DNA from 2 places in the Streptomyces sp. NPDC044002 genome. Region 1 is predicted to be linked to the other one. Evidence: riboswitches for the same ligand, from Rfam matches in the RefSeq annotation. Region 1 holds a riboswitch; the other holds the start of a gene.

Region 1 (7,598 bases):
ACGAGCGCCACGAGATCGCCGCCTCCCCGGAGGTCAAGGCGAAGGTCATGCAGGACTTCGCCGACGGTGCGAACGAGTCCGGCATCGGCCGCCGCCCGCTGATCCGCAACACGATGCTCGGCGCGCTGGCCCTGCTGCCGCTCTCCGCCGTCGTGATCCTGCGCGACCTGGGCCCGCTGCCCGAGGACAAGCTGCGCAAGACCCTGTGGTCCAAGGGCAAGCTGCTCATCAACCAGAACACGATGGAGCCGCTGCGTCCCGAGGACGTCCTGGTCGGTTCGCTGACCTTCGCCATGCCGGAAGGCCTGGAGGAGGACCAGCACGACTTCCAGACGCAGATCGCCAAGGCCGCCCTGATGATCGTCCGCATCAAGCCGGAGGACATCAAGGACAAGCAGGAGCTGGAGTGGTCCCACGAGGGGATCGTCGCCTTCTCCAAGATCTGCACCCACGTCGGCTGCCCGATCAGCCTGTACGAGCAGCAGACGCACCACGTGCTCTGCCCGTGCCACCAGTCCACCTTCGACCTCTCCGACGGCGCCCGTGTCATCTTCGGCCCGGCCGGTCACGCGCTTCCGCAGCTGCGGATCGGCGTGAATGACGAAGGCTTCCTCGAGGCGCACGGCGACTTCGAAGAGCCCGTCGGTCCTGCATTCTGGGAGCGCGGATGAGCACCTCCACGAACACCTCGGCCGGCCCGGCGCGCAACGCGTCGCGCGGCGAGCGCGTAGCCGACTGGGCGGACGGCCGCCTGGGCATCTACGGCCTCGCCAAGGCCAACATGCGCAAGATCTTCCCGGACCACTGGTCCTTCATGCTGGGTGAGATCTGCCTCTACAGCTTCATCATCATCATCCTCACGGGTGTGTACCTGACGCTGTTCTTCCACCCGAGCATGAACGAGGTCGTGTACCACGGCTCGTACGTGCCGATGCAGGGCGTCATGATGTCCGAGGCCTTCGCCTCGACCCTGGACATCAGCTTCGACGTCCGCGGTGGCCTGCTGATCCGCCAGATCCACCACTGGGCGGCGCTGATCTTCGTCGCGGCCATGGTCGTGCACATGATGCGCGTCTTCTTCACCGGCGCGTTCCGCAAGCCGCGTGAGGTCAACTGGATCTTCGGCTTCCTGCTGCTGGTCCTCGGCATGTTCACCGGCTTCACCGGTTACTCGCTGCCGGACGACCTGCTCTCGGGTACCGGTGTCCGCTTCATGCAGGGCGCCATCCTGTCCGTCCCGGTCGTCGGCACCTACCTGTCGATGTTCCTCTTCGGCGGGGAGTTCCCGGGCGGCGACTTCGTCGCGCGCTTCTACTCGGTGCACATCCTGCTGCTGCCCGGCATCATGATGGGCCTGCTGGTCGCGCACCTGATCCTGGTGTTCTTCCACAAGCACACCCAGTTCGCCGGCCCCGGCAAGACGAACAACAACGTCGTCGGCATGCCGCTGCTGCCGGTCTACATGGCCAAGGCCGGAGGCTTCTTCTTCCTGGTCTTCGGTGTCATCGCGGCCATCGCGGCGATCGCCTCGATCAACCCGATCTGGGCGCTCGGCCCGTACCGCCCGGACCACGTGTCCACCGGTGCGCAGCCCGACTGGTACATGGGTATGCCGGAAGGCCTCATCCGAGCCATGCCGGGCTGGGAGATCAACCTGTGGGGCCACACGCTCGTCCTGGGCGTGTTCATCCCGCTGCTGCTCTTCCCGCTGGTCCTCGGCGCCATCGCCGTCTGGCCGTTCATCGAGTCCTGGGTCACCGGCGACAAGCGCGAGCACCACATCCTGGACCGCCCGCGCAACGTCCCGACCCGTACGGCCTTCGGTGTCGCCTGGATCGCGGAGTACATCGTGCTCCTCATCGGCGGCGGCAACGACATGTTCGCCCAGTACTTCCACCTGTCGATCAACTCGATCACGTGGTTCGTCCGGATCGGCTTCTTCGTCGTCCCGGTCCTGGCGTTCATCGTCACCAAGCGGATCTGCCTCGGCCTCCAGCGCCGGGACCACGACAAGGTGCTGCACGGTCGCGAGACCGGCATCATCAAGCGCCTGCCGCACGGTGAGTTCGTCGAGGTCCACGAGCCGCTGTCGCAGGGCAAGCTGCACACGCTCACCGCGCACGAGCAGTACAAGCCGGTCGAGATCGGCCCGACGGTCGACGAGAACGGTGTCGAGCGCAAGGTGACGCGCGGCGAGAAGCTGCGGGCGAAGCTCAGCAAGGGCTTCTACGCGGAGAACAACCAGATTCCGAAGCCCACGGTGGAGGAGTACAAGGAGATCCAGTCCGGCCACGGCCACCACTGATCTCCGGCACGACCGCTTGAGGGACCGGCCCGGCCGGTCCTGGTGTCGCCACGGCGAGAGCCCCGTCCAGTCACTGGACGGGGCTCTTTGCCGTCCCCCGGGCTGGATAGGCTAGAGATCCTTCTCATTCGACGTACGACCCCCGACGAGCAGCAGGAGCTGACCATGAACGTTGCGACCCCGGCAGGCGGCGACAGCGTGGCGGCCCGCGGCTGGCCGGGCATCCTGGAAGCGCTGCTCACCCGTCAGGACCTCGCCGCCGAGGACACCGCCTGGGCGATGGAGCGGATCATGCGCGGCGAGGCCACCGACGCGCAGATCGCGGGCTTCGCCGTGGCCCTGCGGGCCAAGGGCGAGACGGTGGCCGAGTACACGGGGCTGGTCCGCACGATGTACGCCCACGCCAACCTGATCGAGGTGCCCGGGCGGACCGTGGACATCGTCGGCACGGGCGGCGACGGCGCCAAGACGGTCAACATCTCGACCATGTCCGCCATCGTGGCCGCCGGTGCCGGCGCCAAGATCGTCAAGCACGGCAACCGGGCGGCGTCCTCCGCCAGCGGCTCCTCCGACGTCCTGGAGAAGCTCGGCGTCAACCTGGCCCTCACCCCGGAGCGGGTGGCGCAGGTGGCCGAGGAGGCCGGCATCACCTTCTGCGCCGCGGTCGTCTTCCACCCGGCCCTGCGGTACGCCGCCTCGGCCCGCCGCGACCTCGGGGTGCGCACCGCGTTCAACGGCCTCGGCCCGCTCACCAACCCGGCCCGCGTCAAGGCGCAGGCCGTCGGCGTGGCCGACCCGCGGCTGGCCCCGATCATGGCCGGGGTGCTCGCCGAGCGGGGCACCTCCGCCCTGGTGTTCCGCGGCGACGACGGCCTGGACGAGCTGACCACCACCGGGACCTCCCGGGTGTGGTGGGTCCGCGACGGCGAGGTCACGGAGCACGCCTTCGACCCGCGCGACGTCGGCATCGGCACGGTCGACATCTCGGCCCTGCGCGGCGGCGACCCGTCGTACAACGCGGACGTCGCCCGCCGCCTGCTGGCGGGGGAGACGGGCCCGGTGCGCGACGCCGTCCTGCTGAACTCGGCGAGCGCCCTGGTGGCGCTGGACCCCGGCACGGGCACGCTGGAGGAGCAGCTCGCGGCCGCCATGGCCCGCGCGGCGGAGGCCATCGACTCCGGGGCCGCCCGCGCCGTCCTGGACCGCTGGGTGACGGCCAGCAACACCTGATCCCGAGCGGTCCTTCCGGACACGGCCCCGGTCCACATCGTGGACCGGGGTCTTGCGCGTGCGGGATCTTGTGGCAGGATGCTCTCCAAGGTCACGAGTGACAGCGTTTAGGCCCCGGCTTGCTGTCCGGCAACCCTCCTTCCGTGGCGGGGTGCCCCGGGTGATGACCAGGTCGTAGGCAGCGAGGTCTACGGCAAGCGCGGATCCCTCGACACCAGGGGTCCTGGTCTCTCGAGGAGCGTTTTCCGTGAGCAAGCGAATGCGATAGGGCGACTCCGCCCCTTCTTCAACCCTCGGACCAGGGTCCCTTCCGCGTACCCCCGATCAGTCCGAGGACCTTCCCGTACCCCCTGACGGCCGCCGTCGCCACGCGCCGCCGCACCCGCGTACGGGCACACCGAAGCCATTCAGCCCTGCCTGCCGGGAGATACCGCCATGTCCGCATCCCTGAACGCCGCCACCGCCGCCTGCGCCACCGCCGCCGAAGTCCCCGCCTGTGAGGGGCCGCTGCCGGTGCTCGGCCGGGACGTCACCGTGCCCCTCGTCACCGGCGGCGAGGTCACCTACGCGGCCCTGGACTACGCGGCCAGCGCCCCCGCGCTCCAGCGGGTCTGGGACGACGTGGCCGCGTACGCCCCGTACTACGGCAGCGTCCACCGCGGCGCCGGCTACCTCTCGCAGCTGTCCACCGACCTGTTCGAGCAGAGCCGCGCCACGGTCGCCGAGTTCCTCGACTGCCGCCCCGCCGACCAGGTCGTCTTCACCCGGTCCACCACCGACTCCCTCAACCTGCTCGCCGCCGCGCTGCCGGCCGGCTGCCAGGTCTTCGTCTTCGAGACCGAGCACCACGCCTCGCTGCTGCCCTGGGGCGACGCCCGGGTCACCTACCTCAACGCCCCCCGCACCCCCGGCGAGGCCGTCGCCACCCTGGAGCGGGCCCTCGCCGACCGCGACCCGTACGGCCCGGCGCTGGTGTGCGTCACCGGGGCGTCCAACGTCACCGGTGAACTGTGGCCGGTGAAGGAACTCGCCGCCGCCGCGCACGCCCACGGCGCGCGGATCGTGCTGGACGCCGCCCAGCTGGCCCCCCACCACCCCGTCTCCGTACGGGAGCTGGACGTGGACTGGGTCGCCTTCTCGGGGCACAAGCTGTACGCGCCCTTCGGCTCGGGCGTACTCGCCGGCCGCGCCGACTGGCTCCAGGAGGCGGAGCCGTACCTCGCCGGGGGCGGCGCCTCCCGCAAGGTGGCCCGCCGCGAGGACGGCGGCGTCGACGTCGAGTGGCACACCACCGCCGCCCGCCACGAGGCCGGCTCCCCGAACGTGATCGGCGTCTACTCCATCGCCTCCGCCTGCCGGGCGCTGCGGGAGGCCGGCTTCGAGAACCTCGTCGCCCGGGAGGAGCACCTCATCGCCAAGGTCCGCGAGGGCCTGGCGGAGGTTCCGGCGGTGCGGGTGCTGTCCCTGTTCGGGGACGACGCCCCGCGCGTCGGCGTCATCTCGTTCGTGGTCGACGGCTGGAACAGCTCGCACTTCGCGGCCGCGCTGTCCGCCGAGTACGGGATCGGGGTGCGGGACGGGCTGTTCTGCGCCCACCCGCTGGTGCGGACCCTGCTGGGCAGTGAGCCGCAGGCCCAGGGGGAGTGCGGGGCGCCGGAGGCGGCACCGGGGGAGCGGTCGCTGAACGCGATCCGGGTCAGCTTCGGGGCCGGTACTCCGGACGAGCACGTCGAGCGGTTCGTCCGCGCGGTGAAGGAACTCGTCGCGGACGGGGCGAAGTGGCAGTACCGCACGGAAGAGGGCCGCTGCGTGCCGGCCGTGTAGTTCCGGTGGGGCTGGAGCGTCCGACCCCGGTCGGCAGAATCCAGCCCCGCCGGCGTTCGAGGCGCGGGGGTCTGGGCGCGGAGCCCCCAGGAGGCCCCGCGCAGCGGTGCGGCTACGCGTCCAGGCCGATGGCGAACGCGGCTTCCAGGTCGTGCTGCGAGTACGTGCGGAACGCGACGTGCGTGTCGGTGGCCTCGACGCCCGGGATCTTGCTGATGCGGCCCGGGATGATGTCCGCGAGGTTCTCGTGGCGGGCGACGCGGACCAGGGCGATCAGGTCGTACGTACCGGTGACGGAGTAGACCTCGCTGACGCTGTCCAGCTGCGCGATGGACTCGGCGATCTCGGGGATCCGGTCCACGCTGGTCTTGATGAGCACGATCGCGGTGATCACGGTTGGTTGTCTCCCTCGCCGGCAGTTCGTCAGTCCAGTCAGTCAGGCACTGGTCTCCTCACTCTAAGACTTGATCCGCAATTCACCAGAGGTGAGCTGCGGGTTGCAGCCGGGGCGGTGTCCGGGCTTTCCGGCGTGGTCACGCACGTGGCGTGGCTCATCCAGGGTCGCTCGGGACCGCCGTCCGGCGGTTCGGGGAGCAGAGGTTCCACGGCGTTGCCGTGGGACTGCCGCATGACCAGCACCGCGAACGGTGGTCTGGCTCGGTGCGGTTGACTCCCGCAGGGCTTCTTCCAGCCCTTCGGAGAAGGTGATCTGCGCGTGCCGGGACGCGGTGGTGTCCAGGTAGGCGGTCTTGGGGTCGTCCGCGTCGGTGAAGCGGACGAACGCGGCCAGGGCGGCGGATACGAGGTCTCGTTTTCCGGCGAGGCCGCAGGCGCTGCACTGGTGCTCACGGTCGCGCAGGGCCTTGGTGACACGTTTGCCGCACAGGCAGTGCTGGGACAGGGCCGTGGACCAGGTGGAGGCGCGTACGAGCCTGCCGCCAGTGGCCTGGCATTCACGCTCAAGGGCGGCGATGAGCAGGCCGGGGGTGGTCTGGGAGAGCGGCTTGCCCCACAGCCGGTACCAGGTGCGGATGTCGCAGTCCTCGATCACGAGCACGGGGCCGTGGACGGCGATGATCTGCCGGGCGAGGAGGCGGGCACGGTGGCTGCGGTGATCGGCGGACGAGGCAGCGGATTCGGCCTGGCGGGCGCACAGATACCGGTAGCCGGTGGAGAACCGGTCACGGCGGAACGCTTGCTTCGGCACCCCATCGACGCGGGCGGCACGGGCGCCACCGGGCACGGTGACGGCCTTGGGCTTCAGGCCCTTGGCCGTCCGCTGCTCCGCCCGTCGGGCCTGCTTCTTCGACAGCCGGTACTGTTCGGTATTCGTCGCCCGGCGGGAGCGCTCCAGGGCCCGCGCACGGCCGCGCCTCGTCCGTGCTTCCCGCTCCAGGAGCGACCGTTGTTCGGGGCTGAGGGTGATCTCGGTGGACTGCGGCTTGCCGTCGGCGGGGTCCAGGCCGGCGGGCAGGGAGACCACGGACACATTGGAGACATTGCCGTCCACTCCGCCGATCCGGTCCAGGACGGCGGCCTGCTCACGCATGGCCCGGATGGCGGGAGCGGTGTAGCCGGGGCCGAGGATCATCAGGTGCGCCTCGTACGACCAGCCGCCCGGCGCGGACGCCTTACGGCGGCGCACGAGATCGACTTTGTGCCAGCGTCCGGGGTTGGCGAGGAAGTGTTCAACCCGCTTCCACTGGCCTGGTCGCTGCGGCACCCGCACCGGGAGCACGAGGTCGCCCCGGTTGCTGTCGGGCCCACCGGAGAACACCACGGCGAGCGGCCCGGTGTGGTCCCACCAGGTCGCCTTCCGGACGCCGGGCTTACCCGACGCGGTGGCCCTGCCTGTGGGCACGGTGCCTGACGGCACGGTCGGCACTGGCATGCGGCGGGGCTGCATCAAGGTGTGCCGGCCGCCGTCGGTGTAGGCCATGGTGTGGCCGTGGAGGCTGCCGACCAGGCGGAAGGTCTCCCACTTGCGGTCGGTGGTGTGGGAGCGGGCGCGGCCAGGCACGCGGAAGAAGTCGTACCACCGCCCGGTCTTCGGCTTCCCGAAGCGGTTGCCGGTGGCATCGGGGAACAGGTGCCGCTGGACGCCGTTCCACACCTCGTCGGCCATGTGCATCGCCAGGGCCTTCGAAGCATGGTGCTGCAAGTGCCCGGAGGCTTCGAGGTGCTTGTACGCACAACGCTCCAGGGTCTCACGGGACAGGCCGAGACGTTGCCGGACGGC
Region 2 (7,598 bases), on a different contig from region 1:
CCCGGTACACCTTGAGGTCCTGCCGGGACGGGTAGGCGGACGCCAGGTGGACGACGCGGCCGCGCCACTCGGGGTGGGCGGTCAGGAGCTCGCGGTAGGCGAGGAGGCCGCGCAGGATGTTCTTCGACAGTTCCGTGCGGTCGACGCGGACGATCGTCTTGCGGTCGCCCACCTCGGCCCGGAGCGCGGCGAGCTTGTCGTCGACCTCCGGCCGGTGGGCCAGTGCCCGCAGGTCGTCCCCGTCGACGCCGAGGGGGTAGGCGTTCACCGGGGTGAACCGCCTCTCCCCGTACCAGCCGGTCTCCGTCATCCTGCGGTGGTGGACCCCGGGGCCGCTGTTCCGGGGGATGGACGGTTCCGCGATGCCGCGCTCGTCGTCGGCGTGCGCGCCGCTGACGAAGCTGACCGCCCAGAGCTCGGTGTGGAACCCCAGCAGGTCCGCCCCCAGCATCCCCCACACCAGGTCGCTCCTGATGTCGTCCGGGAGCATCCCCAGGAACTCGTGGGACCCCCACGGCGTGTGCGTGAAGTGCGCGATCCGCAGGTCCGGGCGCAGTGCGCGCAGCTGCCCCGGGACCAGGGCGAGGTGGTAGTCCTGGACGAGGACGCGGGCGCCCTCGGCGGCCTCCTCGGCGAGGGCTTCGGCGAAGGCCCGGTTGTAGGCGGTGTACGAGTCCCAGCGCCGCCGGAACTCCGCGTCGAAGACGGGTTCGCGGGGGACGTCGTAGAGGTGGTGGTGGGTGAACCAGAGCACGGAGTTCGCGATGCCGTTGTAGGCGTCGTCGTACACGGCGGGGTCGATGTCCAGCATCCGGACGCCCGGCTCGGAGACGCCGCGGCGGACCGCCTCCCGGTCGGCGTCGGAGAGGGCCGCGCAGATCCACAGGGCCTCCGGCTGGGCCGCGAGCGCCGCGGACAGGCCGGAGACGAGGCCGCCGCCGCCGCGCCGGGCGCTGAGGGTGCCGTCGGTGTCGAGGGTGTACGAGAGCGGGCCGCGGTTGGCGGCGACGAGTACCTGGGGAGCCACGGGGGAAGCCATGCCGCGAACCTAGCCCGGGGCCCGCTCGCTCAAACGTCCGGGAAATGTCCGGTTCGTCACGCCGCTTCGTCACGCCGGGTTCGTCACGCCACGCGCCGGACCGCGTACTCCTGGACCTCCGCCATCGGCGGCCGCTCCTCCGTGTCCACGGCGTACGTGCGCGGCACGAACCCGTCCGGCCCGCGCTCGAACTGCGTCAGCTCCGGCCGTACGAGGTGCCCGCGCGAGAGCCTCAGCTGCGCGGTGCGGTAGATCGCGGCGGCCATCCGGCCCAGGGCCTGCCCGTCCTGGTGCCGGTGCAGCCGGACCCCCACGTCCACCTGGGCGAGCGCGTCCAGTCCGACCGTGTGCAGCGCGTCCACGAGCAGGCCCAGCTCCACCCCGTACCCGACGGGGAAGGGGAGGCGTTCCAGCAGGGAGCGGCGTACGGCGTACTCGCCGCCCAGCGGCTGGACGAAGCCGGCCAGCTGGGGCCAGTGGAGGTTGAGGAGCGGGCGGGCCACCAGCTCCGTGACGCGCCCGCCCTGGCCGGGCGCGTCGCCGAGGGGCCGGTCGTACATGGCCTTGACGAACTGCACCTGCGGGTCGGTGAGCAGCGGTCCGACGATCCCGGAGACGAAGGCGGAGTCGAAGTCCCGCAGGTCGGCGTCGACGAAGCAGACGATGTCGCCGGTGGTGGCCAGCAGGGAGCGCCACAGCACCTCGCCCTTGCCGGGCAGGGCCGGGATGCGGGGCAGGATCGAGTCGCGGTGCACGACGCGGGCGCCGGCCTTGGCCGCGACCTCGGCCGTACGGTCGGTGGAGCCGGAGTCGACGACCACCAGCTCGTCCACCAGGGGGACGGGCGGGGCCTCGATCAGGTCGCGCCGGATGGTCTCGACGATCTCCCCGACGGTGGCCTCCTCGTCGAGCGCGGGCAGCACCACGCTCACCGTCGTCCCGGCCGCCCGTTTCCGGTCGAGCAGCTGGTCGAGCGGTCGGTCGGCGGCGGACCAGGAGCGGTCTGCCAGCCAGCGCTCCACCTCATCCAGCACTCTCAGCACCCCTTGGGCATCTCTCCGCGGGTTCCGCGGTCTCTGTGGCACTCGGCCTATTTGGGCCGAATTGTGATCCATCTCGCGGTTCGGACGGCTGTCTCAACCACCCGTCCCGTCGGTTACAGTCTTGAACAACGCGAGAGACCACCGCATGCCGGGGGTCCCGCGCACAAACGCACCGGCGCGCCACAGAGCGCGTGTGTCCGGTGCCATACCGCTCATCCAGAGGGGCAGAGGGACACGGCCCGTTGAAGCCCCGGCAACCCTCCAGTCGGTTCTCGCCAGCGCGAGGCCCCGGCTAGGGAAGGTGCCAATTCCGTCTCATGGCGAAGTGCGCCATGGGGAAGATGAGGAGAAAGGGCCTCGCCATCATGGCTGCACAGACTGTCGCCACCTCTGTCGACCTCGGACCCGCCACCGGACTTTCCTGTCGCGAGTGCGGTACCCGCTTCGAGCTCGGCCCCATCTTCGCCTGCGTCGAGTGCTTCGGCCCCCTGGAAGTCGCCTATGAGCTGCCGCTCGGCGACCCGGAGGCCCTGCGCGCCGCGATCGAGGCCGGTCCGAACAACATCTGGCGCTACGCGCCGCTGCTGCCCGTCCCGGCGGACGTGGCCGCCAAGCCGAACCTGAACCCCGGCTTCACCAAGCTGGTGGACGCCGAGAACCTGGCCAAGGAGCTGGGCGTCACCGGCAAGCTCTACGTCAAGGACGACTCCGGCAACCCGACGCACTCCTTCAAGGACCGTGTCGTGGCCATCGCCGTCGAGGCCGCCCGTGCCTTCGGCTTCACCACCCTGTCCTGCTCCTCCACCGGCAACCTGGCCGGCGCCGTCGGCGCCGCGGCCGCCCGGGCGGGCCTGCGGTCCTGCGTGTTCATCCCGCACGACCTGGAGCAGGGCAAGGTCGTCATGGCCGGTGTCTACGGCGGCGACCTGGTCGGCATCGAGGGCAACTACGACGACGTCAACCGCTTCTGCTCCGAGCTCATCGGCGACCCGCTGGGCGAGGGCTGGGGCTTCGTCAACGTCAACCTGCGCCCCTACTACGGCGAGGGCTCCAAGACGCTGGCGTACGAGATCTGCGAGCAGCTCGGCTGGCAGCTGCCCGACCAGATCGTCATCCCGATCGCGTCCGGCTCCCAGCTGACGAAGATCGACAAGGGTCTCCAGGAGCTGATCAAGCTCGGCCTCGTCGAGGACAAGCCGTACAAGATCTTCGGCGCCCAGGCCGAGGGCTGCTCCCCGGTGTCCACCGCCTTCAAGGCCGGCCACGACGTGGTCCGCCCGCAGAAGCCGAACACCATCGCCAAGTCGCTGGCCATCGGCAACCCGGCGGACGGCCCGTACGTCTTGGACATCGCGCGGCGCACCGGCGGCTACGTCGAGGACGTCAACGACGAGCAGGTCGTCGAGGCCATCAAGATCCTCGCGCGCACCGAGGGCATCTTCGCCGAGACCGCGGGCGGCGTGACCGTCGGCGTGACGAAGAAGTTGATCGAGAACGGGCAGCTCGACCCGGCGCTGACCACGGTGGTCCTGAACACCGGTGACGGACTCAAGACCCTGGAGGCGGTGGCCGCGGACAGCGGCCAGACGGCCACCATCCGCCCGAGCCTGGACGCGTTCCGCGCCGCCGGCCTGGCCTGACCCCCACCTGCTTCCCCCTGACACACCCGGAAAGGCGGTAGCGCCATGAGCGTCAACGTCCGCATCCCCACCATCCTGCGCACCTACACCGGCGGCGTCGCCGAGGTCCCGGCCGAGGGCGCGACCCTCGCCGAGGTCATCGAGTCCCTGGAGAAGAACCACCCGGGCATCGCCGCGCGCGTCCTGGATGACCAGGGCAAGCTGCGCCGCTTCGTGAACGTCTACGTCAACGACGACGACGTGCGCTTCGAGGGCGGCCTGCAGACGGCGACGCCGGACGGCGCCGGCGTCTCGATCATTCCGGCCGTGGCCGGCGGCTGCTGATTCGCGGCCCGGTTCGCGGCTGACGCGTTCAGATCAGAATTGCCCCCTCCGCTAAAAGCGGAGGGGGCAATTCTGCTTGATTGGGCGCGGTAGAGTTGGGGCAGTCCCCTCCGTTGTCCATGCCCGCCGCATATGAGCGGGCGGACGGATGGTTGACATTGAGTCAACATGAGCGTGCCTTTTGGGCCTTTGGTGCCGCTTGTCTGGCCCGAGTTGCCCTGGAATAAGCCAGGATTTCACCTTATTTCCAGGTTTCCGTGTGTCCAGATTTCTCGTCGGATTGACCTGTTGCTGACAGCACCGGTGCGGATACATTCAGCCGCGGTCGAGGCGTTCCGGCGCAAGTTCTGACCCGGGACCGCGAAGTGCGGTCCTGCGCAAGGGCCAGTAATAGGGGAGTTAGGCATGGCTCAGGGCACCGTCAAGTGGTTCAACGCGGAGAAGGGCTACGGCTTCATCGCGGTCGACGGTGGTGCGGATGTGTTCGTCCACTACAGCGCCATCCAGATGGACGGGTACCGCACCCTTGAAGAGGGTCAGCGGGTCGAGTTCGAGATCTCGCAGGGCCAGAAGGGTCCGCAGGCGGACATGGTCAAGCTCGCGGCCGGCTGAGTCGGAGCGAACGCGATCGGCCACCGACGCACGCACAGACGCTTGAGGGGCCCACATCCTGGACAGGGATGTGGGCCCCTCCTGCGTGTCGCCCCGCGTCATTGCCGTGTCGCCGCCGCGCCGCCCGCGTGTTGCCTGAAGCCGCTTGCACTCGTGGGGGTCGAGTGCTAATCATTGGCGTTAGCACTCTCCCGGTGAGAGTGCTACCAAAACGAGGACCGGGTCGGTGAGGCCCGCAGGGTCCGGCGGGACGGAACCGCTGGATCCGCAGGCCGTCCGTCGCGGGCGCGGGCGCGGTCCGGAGCAATCCACCCTCCCCTCACGCCTGGCGGCGCAGGGGGAACCCCAGTCCTGGAGGACCACTTCAGATGGCCAAGATCATCGCGTTCAACGAGGAGGCCCGGCGCGGTCTCGAGCGTGGCATGAACCAGCTCGCCGACGCCGTCAAGGTCACCCTTGGCCCCAAGGGTCGCAACGTCGTCCTTGAGAAGAAGTGGGGCGCCCCCACGATCACCAACGACGGTGTCTCCATCGCCAAGGAGATCGAGCTCGAGGACCCGTACGAGAAGATCGGCGCCGAGCTGGTCAAGGAAGTCGCCAAGAAGACGGACGACGTCGCCGGTGACGGTACGACCACCGCGACCGTCCTCGCCCAGGCGCTCGTCCGCGAGGGTCTGCGCAACGTGGCCGCCGGCGCCAACCCGATGGCCCTCAAGCGCGGTATCGAGAAGGCCGTCGAGGCCGTCTCCGCCGCCCTGCTGGCCCAGGCCAAGGATGTCGAGACCAAGGAGCAGATCGCTTCCACGGCCTCCATCTCCGCCGCCGACACCCAGATCGGCGAGCTCATCGCCGAGGCCATGGACAAGGTCGGCAAGGAAGGCGTCATCACCGTCGAGGAGTCCCAGACCTTCGGTCTGGAGCTGGAGCTCACCGAGGGCATGCGCTTCGACAAGGGCTACATCTCGGCGTACTTCGCCACCGACATGGAGCGTATGGAGGCGTCCCTCGACGACCCGTACATCCTGATCGTCAACTCCAAGATCGGCTCGGTCAAGGACCTGCTGCCGCTCCTGGAGAAGGTCATGCAGTCCGGCAAGCCGCTGCTGATCATCGCCGAGGACGTCGAGGGCGAGGCCCTGTCGACCCTGGTCGTCAACAAGATCCGCGGCACCTTCAAGTCCGTCGCCGTCAAGGCCCCGGGCTTCGGCGACCGCCGCAAGGCCATGCTCGGCGACATCGCCATCCTCACGGGCGGCACGGTCATCTCCGAGGAGGTCGGCCTCAAGCTGGAGAACGCCGGTCTCGACCTGCTCGGCCGCGCCCGCAAGGTCGTCATCACCAAGGACGAGACCACCATCGTCGACGGTGCCGGTGACAGCGACCAGGTCCAGGGCCGCGTCAACCAGATCCGCGCCGAGATCGAGAACTCCGACTCGGACTACGACCGCGAGAAGCTCCAGGAGCGCCTCGCGAAGCTGGCCGGCGGCGTGGCCGTCATCAAGGCCGGTGCCGCGACCGAGGTCGAGCTCAAGGAGCGCAAGCACCGCATCGAGGACGCCGTCCGCAACGCGAAGGCGGCCGTCGAAGAGGGCATCGTCGCCGGCGGTGGCGTGGCCCTGCTGCAGGCCTCCTCGGTCTTCGAGAAGCTGGAGCTCACCGGTGACGAGGCGACCGGCGCCAACGCCGTGAAGCTCGCGCTGGAGGCCCCGCTGAAGCAGATCGCCGTCAACGGTGGTCTCGAGGGTGGCGTCGTCGTCGAGAAGGTGCGCAACCTGACCGTCGGCCACGGCCTGAACGCCGCGACCGGCGAGTACGTCGACATGATCGCCGAGGGCATCATCGACCCGGCGAAGGTCACGCGCTCCGCGCTGCAGAACGCCGCGTCCATCGCCGCGCTCTTCCTGACCACCGAGGCCGTCATCGCCGACAAGCCGGAGAAGGCCGCCGCCGCTCCGGGCGGCATGCCGGGCGGTGACATGGACTTCTGATCGGCCCCTGGCTGATCGGCTGTTCTCGAACGAGGGCGGTACCCCGCAAGGGGTGCCGCCCTCGGGCGTTGGGGGCGGGGGTCAGTGGGCGGCGTAGTCCTGGAGTTCCTCGGTGGCGAGCGAGAATCCGACCGGCTCGGGGAGGGCGAGGGTCCCGCCGTAGGCGCAGGACCTCTCCTGGCGGTAGCGTCCGCCCTCCGGCTCGCTGTGCACGGTGAGCGTGTCGCTGTCGCGATCGATCAGCAAGAACACGGGAATGCCCGCCTGTGCGTAACCCTCGCGCTTGTCCTGCCGGTCGCGACGCTCGGTGTCGTGGTCGTGCGAGGCCACCTCGACGGCCATCAGCACTCCAGCGGGGTCGGACCATTCGCCGTGCCCGGAGAAATGACGCTTCGGCGCGAGAACCCCGTCCGGCCGGGCGCGACCGTTGCGGTACTGCTCGATGCGGAGCCCACGCTCGCGGTACAGGCGCAGATCGGGGCGGTGCGCCATGCACTGGTCCGCGACCCACATGATGATCTCGTCGTGGTCGCCGTCGGGCACCGGCTTGACCTCCAGCTTTCCTTTGATGAATTCGAGCGTCACTGTCTCGGGTGCGCGGCGGGCCAGCGTCTCGAAGTCCGTCAGGGACATCTGGGCGTGCGCGGCGGTGCTGGGGGTCATGGCGTTGCCTCCTCGACACCATGGTGCCCCGGTTCGGCGACGGTGGAGGGGCGGACTGGTCATCGGCGGTTCCTTTCGCGGACGAGTGCCGCACGGGCGCGGACCTCGGCCGGGGTGAGGGGCGGGGTGAAGACCGGCGGGCGGGGGGCTTCGGGGCGGCAGGCGCGGCAGCGGCCCTCGGTGAAGGCGCCGGGCGGGCCGGGGGCGCGGCATTCGGTGCACTCGGCGCGGGGTGGGGGTGGGGGTGGAGCGTCTGCCGGGGCCGGTGCGGCGGGGAGTTTGGACTCCA

Evidence for each region. A riboswitch is a leader RNA that binds a small molecule or an ion and turns the genes downstream of it on or off. The one in region 1 is predicted to bind S-adenosylmethionine.
Region 2: it holds a riboswitch for S-adenosylmethionine, as region 1 does, so the genes downstream of both, thrC (threonine synthase) here and AC07A6_RS37980 (aminotransferase class V-fold PLP-dependent enzyme) in region 1, are expected to answer to the same signal.

Annotation. Positions count from the first base shown of each region.
Region 1 covers NZ_JBWKEZ010000092.1:11,777-19,374, forward strand. The annotation lists gene qcrA (cytochrome bc1 complex Rieske iron-sulfur subunit) at 1-671, shown strand, start outside; gene qcrB (cytochrome bc1 complex cytochrome b subunit) at 668-2,305, shown strand; gene trpD (anthranilate phosphoribosyltransferase) at 2,471-3,535, shown strand; SAM riboswitch class IV at 3,625-3,741, shown strand; gene AC07A6_RS37980 (aminotransferase class V-fold PLP-dependent enzyme) at 3,971-5,359, shown strand; gene AC07A6_RS37985 (Lrp/AsnC family transcriptional regulator) at 5,472-5,753, opposite strand; gene AC07A6_RS37990 (zinc ribbon domain-containing protein) at 5,817-7,598, opposite strand, start outside.
Region 2 covers NZ_JBWKEZ010000033.1:34,629-42,226, reverse strand. The annotation lists gene AC07A6_RS23765 (alpha,alpha-trehalose-phosphate synthase (UDP-forming)) at 1-1,039, opposite strand, end outside; gene AC07A6_RS23760 (glucosyl-3-phosphoglycerate synthase) at 1,123-2,073, opposite strand; SAM riboswitch class I at 2,292-2,430, shown strand; gene thrC (threonine synthase) at 2,448-3,722, shown strand; gene AC07A6_RS23750 (MoaD/ThiS family protein) at 3,768-4,046, shown strand; gene AC07A6_RS23745 (cold-shock protein) at 4,452-4,658, shown strand; gene groL (chaperonin GroEL) at 5,027-6,646, shown strand; gene AC07A6_RS23735 (Uma2 family endonuclease) at 6,728-7,309, opposite strand; gene AC07A6_RS23730 (hypothetical protein) at 7,369-7,598, opposite strand, start outside.